Regions from separate parts of the Undibacterium sp. TJN19 genome, predicted to be linked through region 2. Evidence: predicted binding sites of a transcription regulator. Region 2 holds the regulator's gene; the other holds the start of a gene.
What was found. Region 2 encodes LexA, which represses DNA repair genes until DNA is damaged. Its sites were predicted from a motif close to ACTGTATNNNNATACAGT; they were not measured.

Region 1 (4,817 bases), on a different contig from region 2:
GTAGGCCGCCCTAAGATGGTGATGGCTATCCAGCTGGCAGCGCTGGCCATGAAAATCCCCCTGAACACCCTGTTCATATTTGGTGGCCTGGGCATACCCGCCATGGGTGGCCCTGGCTGCGCCGCCGCTACTGCCGTCAATGCCTGGCTTATGCTGGTTACCGCCTGGCTCATGCTGAAACACGTTAAATATTATGAATTGTTTGCCTTGTTTGGCAGCGGCTTCGTCAAGCCCCACTGGGCAGCCTTGCGCAGCCTGCTGAACCTTGGCATACCCATGGGCTTAAGCTACCTGATCGAAGTGACCGCCTTTGCCTTCATGGCCCTGTTTATCGCCAGACTGGGCGAAGTGGCCGTGTCAGGCCACCAGTTGACTGCCAACTTCGGTACCATTCTATACATGCTGCCACTATCCATTGCCAGCGCCACCGGCACCCTCGTGGCGCAAGCCATTGGTGCCAACCAGATGCAGGCTGCACGTGTCACTGGCAATGCCGGCATCATATTGGCCGCCATGCTGGCCGTACCCATAGGCATTACCATCTGGTTTGCGCGTGACCTGATCTTGCATGCCTACACATCCAACCCCGTCATCATCGCCGCTGCGCTGCCGCTGTTCACCTTCATCTCCGTCTATCAGATTTTTGATGCGATACAGGTCACCGTCGCTTTCATCCTGCGCGCCTACAAGATTGCCATCGTCCCCACCATTTTGTATGCCTTTGCCCTTTGGGGTTGCGGCCTCGGTGGCGGCTTCATCCTGGGCCTGGACCCCTTCCACATCAGCCCTGCCTTCCTGCACGGCGCAGCCGGTTTCTGGATGGCCAACAGCACCAGCCTGGCCCTGGTCGCCTTCAGCCTGTGGTACTACCTGCGCATAGTACAAAGACGCTTCCCCATCCCCGCCATGTGGCGCAGGAATGTGAATATTGATTACCCTGGCTAAACCACCTCACGCGGGGCCAGCAAAGCAAAACCCTGAAAACCCCGCTAAAGAAAATAGGACAAAGCAAGCCAGCAAGGCCAGAATCAACAGACTCTTGCAAAAAACAAGTAGCTCTGTCATAATTTCGGTCTGCGTTGCCGAGATGGCGGAATAGGTAGACGCACGGGACTCAAAATCCCGCGCCGCAAGGCGTGCCGGTTCGATTCCGGCTCTCGGCACCAAAAGCATTTGTAAGGCCCTCCATGTGAGGGCCTTTTTGCTTTTCTTCGATCGACTCTATAGTTCGGGCAAAAATGACACGATTGCCCTGATTTCTTAAAGCGGAAAATCGACGAAAAATCATGTATTCAATTGCGCTACCATCAATTCAGCGCCCATAATTGTGCTCTAATAAGACGTACGAAAAATAGCGAACCTATCCATTGATTGCGACAAGATGCTGTATTCAATAAAGAAACTGCAAATCCCTTAGCAATCACGAAGAACAAGAATTTCCCCACGGTGACTTTACGCTATAAAGAGACAACACAAAAGTGGATTTGAAATCTATTGAGAGACTCTGCCTGCTGTTTAAGCGTTAAGCATGCGATCTGCTTGAACTGACACAACAATAAACAGGAATGTTATGAAGTTTAACGAAGACAGCCGAGTAAAAATCCCGACCACACTCCACCTTATGAGGCTGGGCTATCAATATCTGTCGCTTAAGGGTCAAAGTTGGGATCTGGACACCAACATTTTTCCTGAGTACTTTAAAGCGGCAATATCAAAGATCAATCCGGGTATTGAGTCGGATGCTATCAACCGCTTGCTGGAAGACATTAAACTTGAGCTTGATAACGAAGATTTAGGACGAGCATTTTTCGAGCGCCTCACCGCGCGCGGCTTGACTGTACACACCATTAGTTCCCGTGACGCTTTCGCCAAAGACATTAAAGCGACCCAGGTAATTCACAACCATTCCGGCAAGCCCGAAATCACTGTGGTGAATATCCAGAAGTTTCAGGATGACCCCGATGTGCTATCCACTAAAGACTACGATATCAACATTCAGCGCATCTTTATATTGGATGAGGCCCACCGCAGCTACAACCCCAAGGGCAGTTTTCTGGCAAACCTATACCAGTCAGACCCAAATGCCATCAAGATTGCGCTTACAGGCACACCGCTGATTGTTGATGAAGACAAAGCCAAAAAGAATCCCGATACAAAGGCAATAAGTTCCAAACAGATCTTCGGTGACTACATACATAAGTACTACTACAATGATTCTATTGCCGACGGCTAACCCAGCTCAATACCTATGCTCATCCACCAAATGCTTATTAAAACTATACTTACTCCCGCCTTGCAGCACATCGGTCAGGCGTTTGGGGTTGGCGGATGAGATGAAGATGTCGGCGATGCCGTCCTTGACGCGGAACTTGGTGGCGGGGCTGAGGATGTTGTTGGCTTTGATCATCAGGTGGCGGATGATTTTGGCTTTTTCGCTGCAGATGAGGAAATGGTTTTCTTTTCTGAAATTGGTCAGGGGGATGTTGAGCCACCAGCCTTCGTCGTTGCCGTAGCGGACGACTTGGGAGAATTGGGTGTTGCCTTCGTTGAGGACGTTGGCTTGCAGGGAATCGTTGGCGATTTGGATGGCTTCGGCTTTGTTCATTTTTTGATCTTTTGGAAATTGTGAGCAGATGGGATGGCAAATTGCACCTGGGGTTTTCGACTGAAACCCATCCCCATCCCAACCTCCCACTTGAAGGGGAAGGAGTATGTGGCGGTATTTTAACCGTTGCAGCTTCAATACAGACGGAATTGGTCACAGTTCTCGTTTACCCTTCATGCTACATTGCGTTAAACTGTATGCATATACAGTTATTTAAACGCCATCCCCTGCCTCATGCTTGCCAATCTGGATAATCCTTTTTACTACCTTGAAAACTTCCAGGCCTTTCTGGACTGGGTGGGTGGGCGTTATGCGGATTTGCTGACGGCAGAAGAGTTAGCCTTCATGCAGCAGTTTGCGGGCTTGCCGCAGGCTTCACGGGCTTTGTATGTGCGCATGGTGATGCGCAAGGCCAGTGTGTTCAGGGCCAGCAAGCTTGACTATGTAGAGATTGGTGACACCGCAACCGCCATGCAGGCGTTGGTGGACGTGGGCTGGGTGCAGGCTGACCCACAGCTTGATATTGCTGGCTTGTTTGGTTTATTGCAAAAACCTGAACTGGCGGTGGTTTTTGGCCTGACGCCTGCTGAAAAAAAATTGCCCAAGGCTGAACAACTGGCCTTGCTGGCTTTGCAGCATGTGGCTAGCAAGGCTTTTTCTGCCTGGTCTACGGGCTGTGGCAATGTGGCAGATAGCGCGTATCAGGTGTTGAACAAGGCTTTGTGTGATCGCCTGCGGTTGATTTTTTTTGGCAACCTGCACCAGGACTGGTCTGAATTTGTCTTGTCTGACCTGGGCATTTTTCAGTATGAAAAGGTGGAGTTTTCACCTGCCTCACGCGGTTTTACATCACGGGCAGATATTGATGCTTACCTGGCGCTGCATGCCTGTCGTGAACTGTTTCATGCGGCGGCACCCATGTCTGAGGTGCTGGCACAACTGAGCGAAGCTGCCATCGCCAATAGCTGGCTGGCCAGCCGTCGTAATCGTCTGCTGTTTCAGGTTGGTGAGCACCTTGAAAAACAAAAAGACTGGGTGCTGGCGCATGAGGTGTATGCAGGTTGCACTTACCCGGGTGCGCGCCTGCGTGCCATACGCGTGCTGGAAAAAAGCGGGCAAAGCCAGGCAGCGTTTGAATTGCTGACGCTGGCGCAACAGGCACCAGAAAGCGAGGCAGAACACCAGCAAATGCTACGTATTGCACCGCGCCTGCATCGCAAGCTGGGTCTGGAAAAATTGAGTCCGCAGGCCAGTCCTGCACCTGCCCGGATAGATTTACAGCTCCCCTTTCCCGAACAGGATTATGTGGTTGAATATGTGGTGCGTGACCATTTGCACAGTGTTGATGCGCCGGTGGTCTATGTGGAAAATGCGCTCATCAATTCGCTGTTTGGGCTGCTATGCTGGCCGGCTATTTTCAAGGCAATACCGGGGGTATTTTTTCATCCCTTTCATCGTGAACCTGCGGATTTGTTAAGTGCTGATTTTCATGCGCGCCGGGCAGATGATTTTGCCGCCTGTTTTGCACAACTCGACAGTGGCGATTATCGCCAGACGATGCGGCAAACCTATGCAGGCAAATTTGGTTTGCAGTCACCGTTTGTATTCTGGTCTGTGATGACGGCAGAGGTGCTTGAAATGGCACTGACCTGCATACCCGCCGCGCACCTCAAGCATAGCTTTGCGCGCATCTTGTTTGATATCAAGGCTAACCGCAATGGCTTCCCTGACCTGATACAGTTCTGGCCGCAGGAACAGCGCTATCACATGATAGAAGTCAAAGGCCCAGGCGACAGGTTGCAAGACAACCAGAAACGCTGGCTGGATTTTTGTGCCACACATGACATGCCGGTCACGGTGTGCTATCTGGAATGGCAAGAGGTTGCGCAGTGAGTTATCGCATTGCAGTGCGCGCCCTGTGTGAATTTTGTGCCAAGCAGGGCGATCTGGATTTGCGCTTTACGCCCTCGCCCACTGCCGAGCAAGGCATGGCCGGGCATGCTACCGTGGCGCTGCGCAGAAAGACTGCTTATCAGCGTGAAGTAAAACTGGAAGGTGAACATGGCCTGTTGCATGTGCGTGGCCGTGCCGATGGTTACGATCCTGACTTGCAGCAGGTGGAAGAAATCAAAACCTATCTGGGCGATTTGCATACCATGCCAGAAAACCACCGGCATTTGCATTGGGCGCAGGCCAAAGTGTATGGACATTT
Region 2 (4,817 bases):
ATTTATTTTCGCCTTGTTTTAATTTGATTCGAAGTACAATGGATTAACAAAATTAATTCAGCTTCAATCGTAAAGCTACCCGGGGAAGCTCTCTGAGTGGCTTTTTTTATTGTTTTTTTTCAAGATGGGCTTGTGTTTCCGCCCTGTGCGCCAACATTGTTAACCAGTATTTATGAAAGGTGCGCCATGACGACTACTCTGATTACCGAACAAACCCAACTGCCGTTATTGCCACTGCGAGATGTTGTTGTATTCCCGCATATGGTAATTCCGCTGTTTGTGGGACGCCCAAAATCCATCAAGGCGCTGGAAGCTGCCATGGATCAGGGAAAGAGCATTATGCTTGCAGCCCAGAAAGCCGCTGCAAAAGACGAACCTTCAGCAGAAGACATTTACGAAATCGGCTGTATTGCCAATATTCTGCAAATGTTGAAATTGCCAGATGGCACCGTCAAGGTGCTGGTTGAAGGCGCGCAGCGTGCACGCATTCATAAGATTTATGATTCCGAATCGCATTTTTCTGCCGATCTGACACCGATCAGCCTGGATGAAGGCGACGAGTCAGAAGTAGAGGCGATGCGCCGTGCCATCGTCCAGCAGTTTGATCAATACGTCAAACTGAATAAAAAAATTCCACCAGAAATTCTGGCTTCCCTGTCCGGTATTGACGATGCCGGTCGTCTGGCCGATACCATCGCTGCCCACTTGCCGTTAAAGCTGGAGCAAAAGCAGGTCATTCTGGAAATTTTCAGCGTTTCCAAGCGTCTCGAACATTTGTTGGGGCAGCTTGAAGGCGAACTCGATATCCTGCAAGTTGAGAAGCGCATCCGTGGTCGCGTCAAGCGCCAGATGGAAAAATCCCAGCGCGAGTATTACCTGAACGAACAAGTCAAGGCGATACAGAAAGAGTTGGGCGAAGGTGAAGAGGGCGCTGACATTGACGAGCTTGAGAAAAAAATCCTGGCCGCCAAAATGCCTAAAGAAGCCCGCGACAAAGCGCAGAATGAGTTGAAAAAACTCAAAATGATGTCTCCGATGTCGGCTGAAGCTACCGTCGTGCGTAACTACATCGACACCATTGTCAACTTGCCATGGAAGAAAAAATCCAAGGTCAACAATGATCTGGCGAATGCTGAAAAAGTCCTTGAGGACGAGCATTTTGGCCTCGATAAGGTCAAAGAACGTATTCTGGAATATCTTGCAGTACAACAGCGCGTCGACAAGCTGAAAGCGCCTATCCTGTGTCTGGTAGGTCCTCCTGGCGTGGGTAAAACCTCGCTGGGGCAGTCTATCGCCCGTGCAACTAACCGCAAGTTTGTGCGCATGGCGCTGGGTGGTGTGCGTGATGAAGCTGAAATTCGCGGTCATCGTCGTACTTACATCGGTTCCATGCCTGGCAAGATCTTGCAAAGCCTGTCGAAGATAGGTGTACGTAATCCTTTGTTCCTGCTTGATGAAGTTGACAAGATGGGTGCTGATTTCCGTGGTGATCCTTCTTCTGCTTTACTGGAAGTGCTGGACCCTGAGCAAAATCACACGTTCTCCGATCATTACATTGAAGTGGATTTCGATCTTTCTGACGTGATGTTTGTAGCGACTTCAAATTCCTACAATATTCCACCAGCCTTGCTTGATCGTATGGAAGTGATACGTCTGTCTGGGTATACGGAGGATGAAAAAACCAGTATTGCGCAACGTTATTTATTGCCCAAGCAAATCAAGAACAATGGTTTGAAAGAAGCTGAAATTACCGTTGCTGAAAGTGCCTTGCGCGACATCATTCGCTATTACACACGTGAAGCAGGCGTGCGTTCGCTGGAAAGAGAAATTTCCAAAATTTGCCGTAAAGTCGTCAAAATGCTGCTGTTGAAAAAAACAGAGAAAAAAGCGACCATTAATTCGAAAAATCTGGATAAATATCTGGGTGTGCGTCGCTATGACTTTGGTGTGGCAGTCAAGGAAAATCAAATTGGCCAGGTAGTTGGTTTGGCTTGGACAGAAGTCGGTGGCGATTTGCTGACCATCGAAGCTGTGGCCATGCCAGGCAAGGGTGGCGTGATACGTACAGGTACTTTGGGTGACGTCATGAAAGAGTCAATCGAGGCTGCCCGTACCGTTGTGCGTAGCCGTGCGGCGCGTCTGGGCATTAAAGGTGACGTTTTCGAGAAGAGTGATATTCATATCCACGTTCCCGAAGGCGCAACACCGAAAGATGGCCCGTCCGCGGGCATCGCCATGACAACTGCCCTTGTCTCTGTGTTTACAGGTATTCCTGTGCGTGCTGATGTTGCCATGACTGGTGAAATTACCTTGCGTGGTGAAGTATTACCTATTGGTGGATTGAAGGAAAAATTACTGGCAGCACATCGTGGTGGTATCAAGACGGTATTGATACCCGAAGAAAATGCCAAGGATTTGACTGAGATCCCTGACAATGTCAAAAACAAGCTGGAAATTATCCCGGTTCGCTGGATAGACAAAGTGTTGGAGATTGCACTGGAAAGACAACCTACTCCCCTGGTTGACGAGCCAGTGGCAGTGGCCGCTGCTGCAACGGCTGCTCCTACAGAAACGCCGGCAGATACGACGGTTGTGAAGCATTGATTGATTGCCTGATCGATAAGTTCATCGATCAGGCTCTTCATTGCATGTGCAATAAAAAAACGCCCGATTAAATCGGGCGTTTTTTTATTGTGGGCAAATATTCAAAAATATCCTGGCAGCTTGTTGGCATTCAGGATATTTATGCGATGTGACTTATGGGAAATCGGGCACATCTCGCGCAAGCGAATTTATACCCAGTTTCTCATTAGTCCGACTGCCAGGCCTTCGAGTGCAAATTGTTCTTCGTTATCGCCTACCTTGATGATGGGGTAATCAGGATTTTCAGGCATCAGCTCAATCAGGTTGCCCGTTTTTCTGTAACGCTTGACCGTGACATCGTCGCCCAGGCGTGCTACGACGATTTGCCCGTTACGCGCTGAATCAGCCTTTTTCACCGCCAATAAATCGCCATCCAGGATGCCTGCATCACGCATGGACATGCCTCGTACTTTCAGTAAAAAATCAGGTTTGGCCGAGAACAGGGCAGGGTCAACATGGTAAGTAGATTCTATATGTTCCGTTGCCAGTATGGGCGAGCCAGCAGCCACTCTGCCCACCAATGGCAGGCTCAGCTGCATCAGCGCAGGGTGTGGCAAAGCCATCTGTATGCCGGGAATGTGGCTGGACAGGTTGGATTCAAGCAAACGTATGCCACGTGATGTGCCTGCCGCGATTTCTATAACGCCTTTGCGTGCCAGCGCCTGCAAGTGCTCTTCTGCGGCATTGGTAGAGCGAAATCCCAGTTCTGTCGCAATTTCGGCACGGGTAGGGGGGAACCCGGTATTTTGAATCGCATCTTTGATCAGATTTAAAATCTGTTCCTGGCGGGCGGTTAGTTTAAGCATGGCACTCTCATTGGTGAACTTTGGCTGTATATACAAGCAGACTGTATTTTTATACAGTAAAGCCGCATATGCAAGCAATAATACGAAACAATTTCGCTAATTATGCGAATTGCGTTACCCAAGTCCTTGATGTAATTGAAAAATAAACGGAATTGCGTTATTATTGTCGGCTTTCCTCTTCCCGCACTCGTCTTGACGCCGAGGCGGGCTATTTTTATTGTCCACAAGGAGAATATATGCGTCATTATGAAATCGTATTTATCGTACATCCCGATCAGAGCGAGCAAGTTCCTGCAATGATCGAACGCTACAAGGCAAGTGTTGTAGCCCGTGGTGGTCAAGTTCACCGCGTTGAAGACTGGGGCCGTCGTCAATTGGCTTACATGATTCAAAAACTGGCAAAAGCACACTATGTTTGCCTGAACATCGAATGTGATGCTGAAACTCTGCTCGAGTTGGAAACCGCATTCAAATTCAATGATGCTGTTTTGCGTCACCTGACAGTCAAATTGAAAAAAGCAGAAACAACACCTTCTCCAATGATGAAAGCTGTACAAAAAGAAGATGCTGCTAAAGCGCAACGCGTAGAAGCGCCTGCTGCTTAATATTTATTTGATTGAGGTCGCGTAAAAAATAGTGAATCAACTGAAGCTGGTAGCACGGATAGTGGAAAAAACGGCGTTGCGATACACGCCAGCCGGTATTCCGATAGCTTCTGCCACCCTGATACACAGTTCCAGCAATACTGAAGCGAACACAGTTCGCCAGGTAGAGTTTGAAATTTCTGCCATCGCAGCGGGGGAAATCTCTCAGCGGTTTAATGAAATCGAACTGGATGTGGCAAGGGAATTTACTGGTTTTTTAGCGCGCAAAAATCGCAATAGCAAAAGTCTCGTCTTTCATATCATTGAATTCGGGGCGCCTTTACTAGATTAGGAGCCAAAAATGGCATTCGGTAAAAAATTCGACAAAAGCAAATTGAAGCAAAAGCGTCAACAACAAAATCCTTTGTTCAAGCGCAAAAAATTCTGCCGTTTTACTGCGGCGCATGTAGAAAAAGTTGACTACAAAGACATCGACACACTGAAAGATTTCGTGCAAGAAAACGGCAAAATCATGCCAGCACGTTTGACCGGTACTAAAGCGTTGTATCAACGTCAAGTTGATACAGCAATTAAACGTGCACGTTACCTCGCGTTGCTGCCATACACTGATTTGCACACAGCGTAATTGACGACAAGGTAAAGGAGAAAAATATGCAAGTTATTCTGTTGGATAAAGTCGTTAATCTCGGCAATTTGGGTGACGTAGTTCGTGTTAAAGACGGCTATGCTCGTAACTTTTTGATTCCTCAACGTATGGCTCGTC

Region 1: ACO0LH_RS24055 (VRR-NUC domain-containing protein) is a predicted target of LexA. The motif match lies at 2,798-2,815, and genes of this name have one in related genera.

Annotation. Positions count from the first base shown of each region.
Region 1 is NZ_JBMPPL010000012.1:42,325-47,141, reverse strand. Features, by position in the region: gene ACO0LH_RS24075 (MATE family efflux transporter) at 1-945, shown strand, start outside; tRNA gene ACO0LH_RS24070 (tRNA-Leu) at 1,082-1,166, shown strand; gene ACO0LH_RS24065 (DEAD/DEAH box helicase family protein) at 1,571-2,233, shown strand; gene ACO0LH_RS24060 (hypothetical protein) at 2,240-2,605, opposite strand; gene ACO0LH_RS24055 (VRR-NUC domain-containing protein) at 2,840-4,498, shown strand; gene ACO0LH_RS24050 (ATP-dependent DNA helicase) at 4,477-4,817, shown strand, end outside.
Region 2 is NZ_JBMPPL010000016.1:31,401-36,217, reverse strand. Features, by position in the region: gene lon (endopeptidase La) at 187-2,604, shown strand; gene lexA (transcriptional repressor LexA) at 2,793-3,449, opposite strand; gene rpsF (30S ribosomal protein S6) at 3,686-4,054, shown strand; gene priB (primosomal replication protein N) at 4,086-4,385, shown strand; gene rpsR (30S ribosomal protein S18) at 4,395-4,679, shown strand; gene rplI (50S ribosomal protein L9) at 4,706-4,817, shown strand, end outside.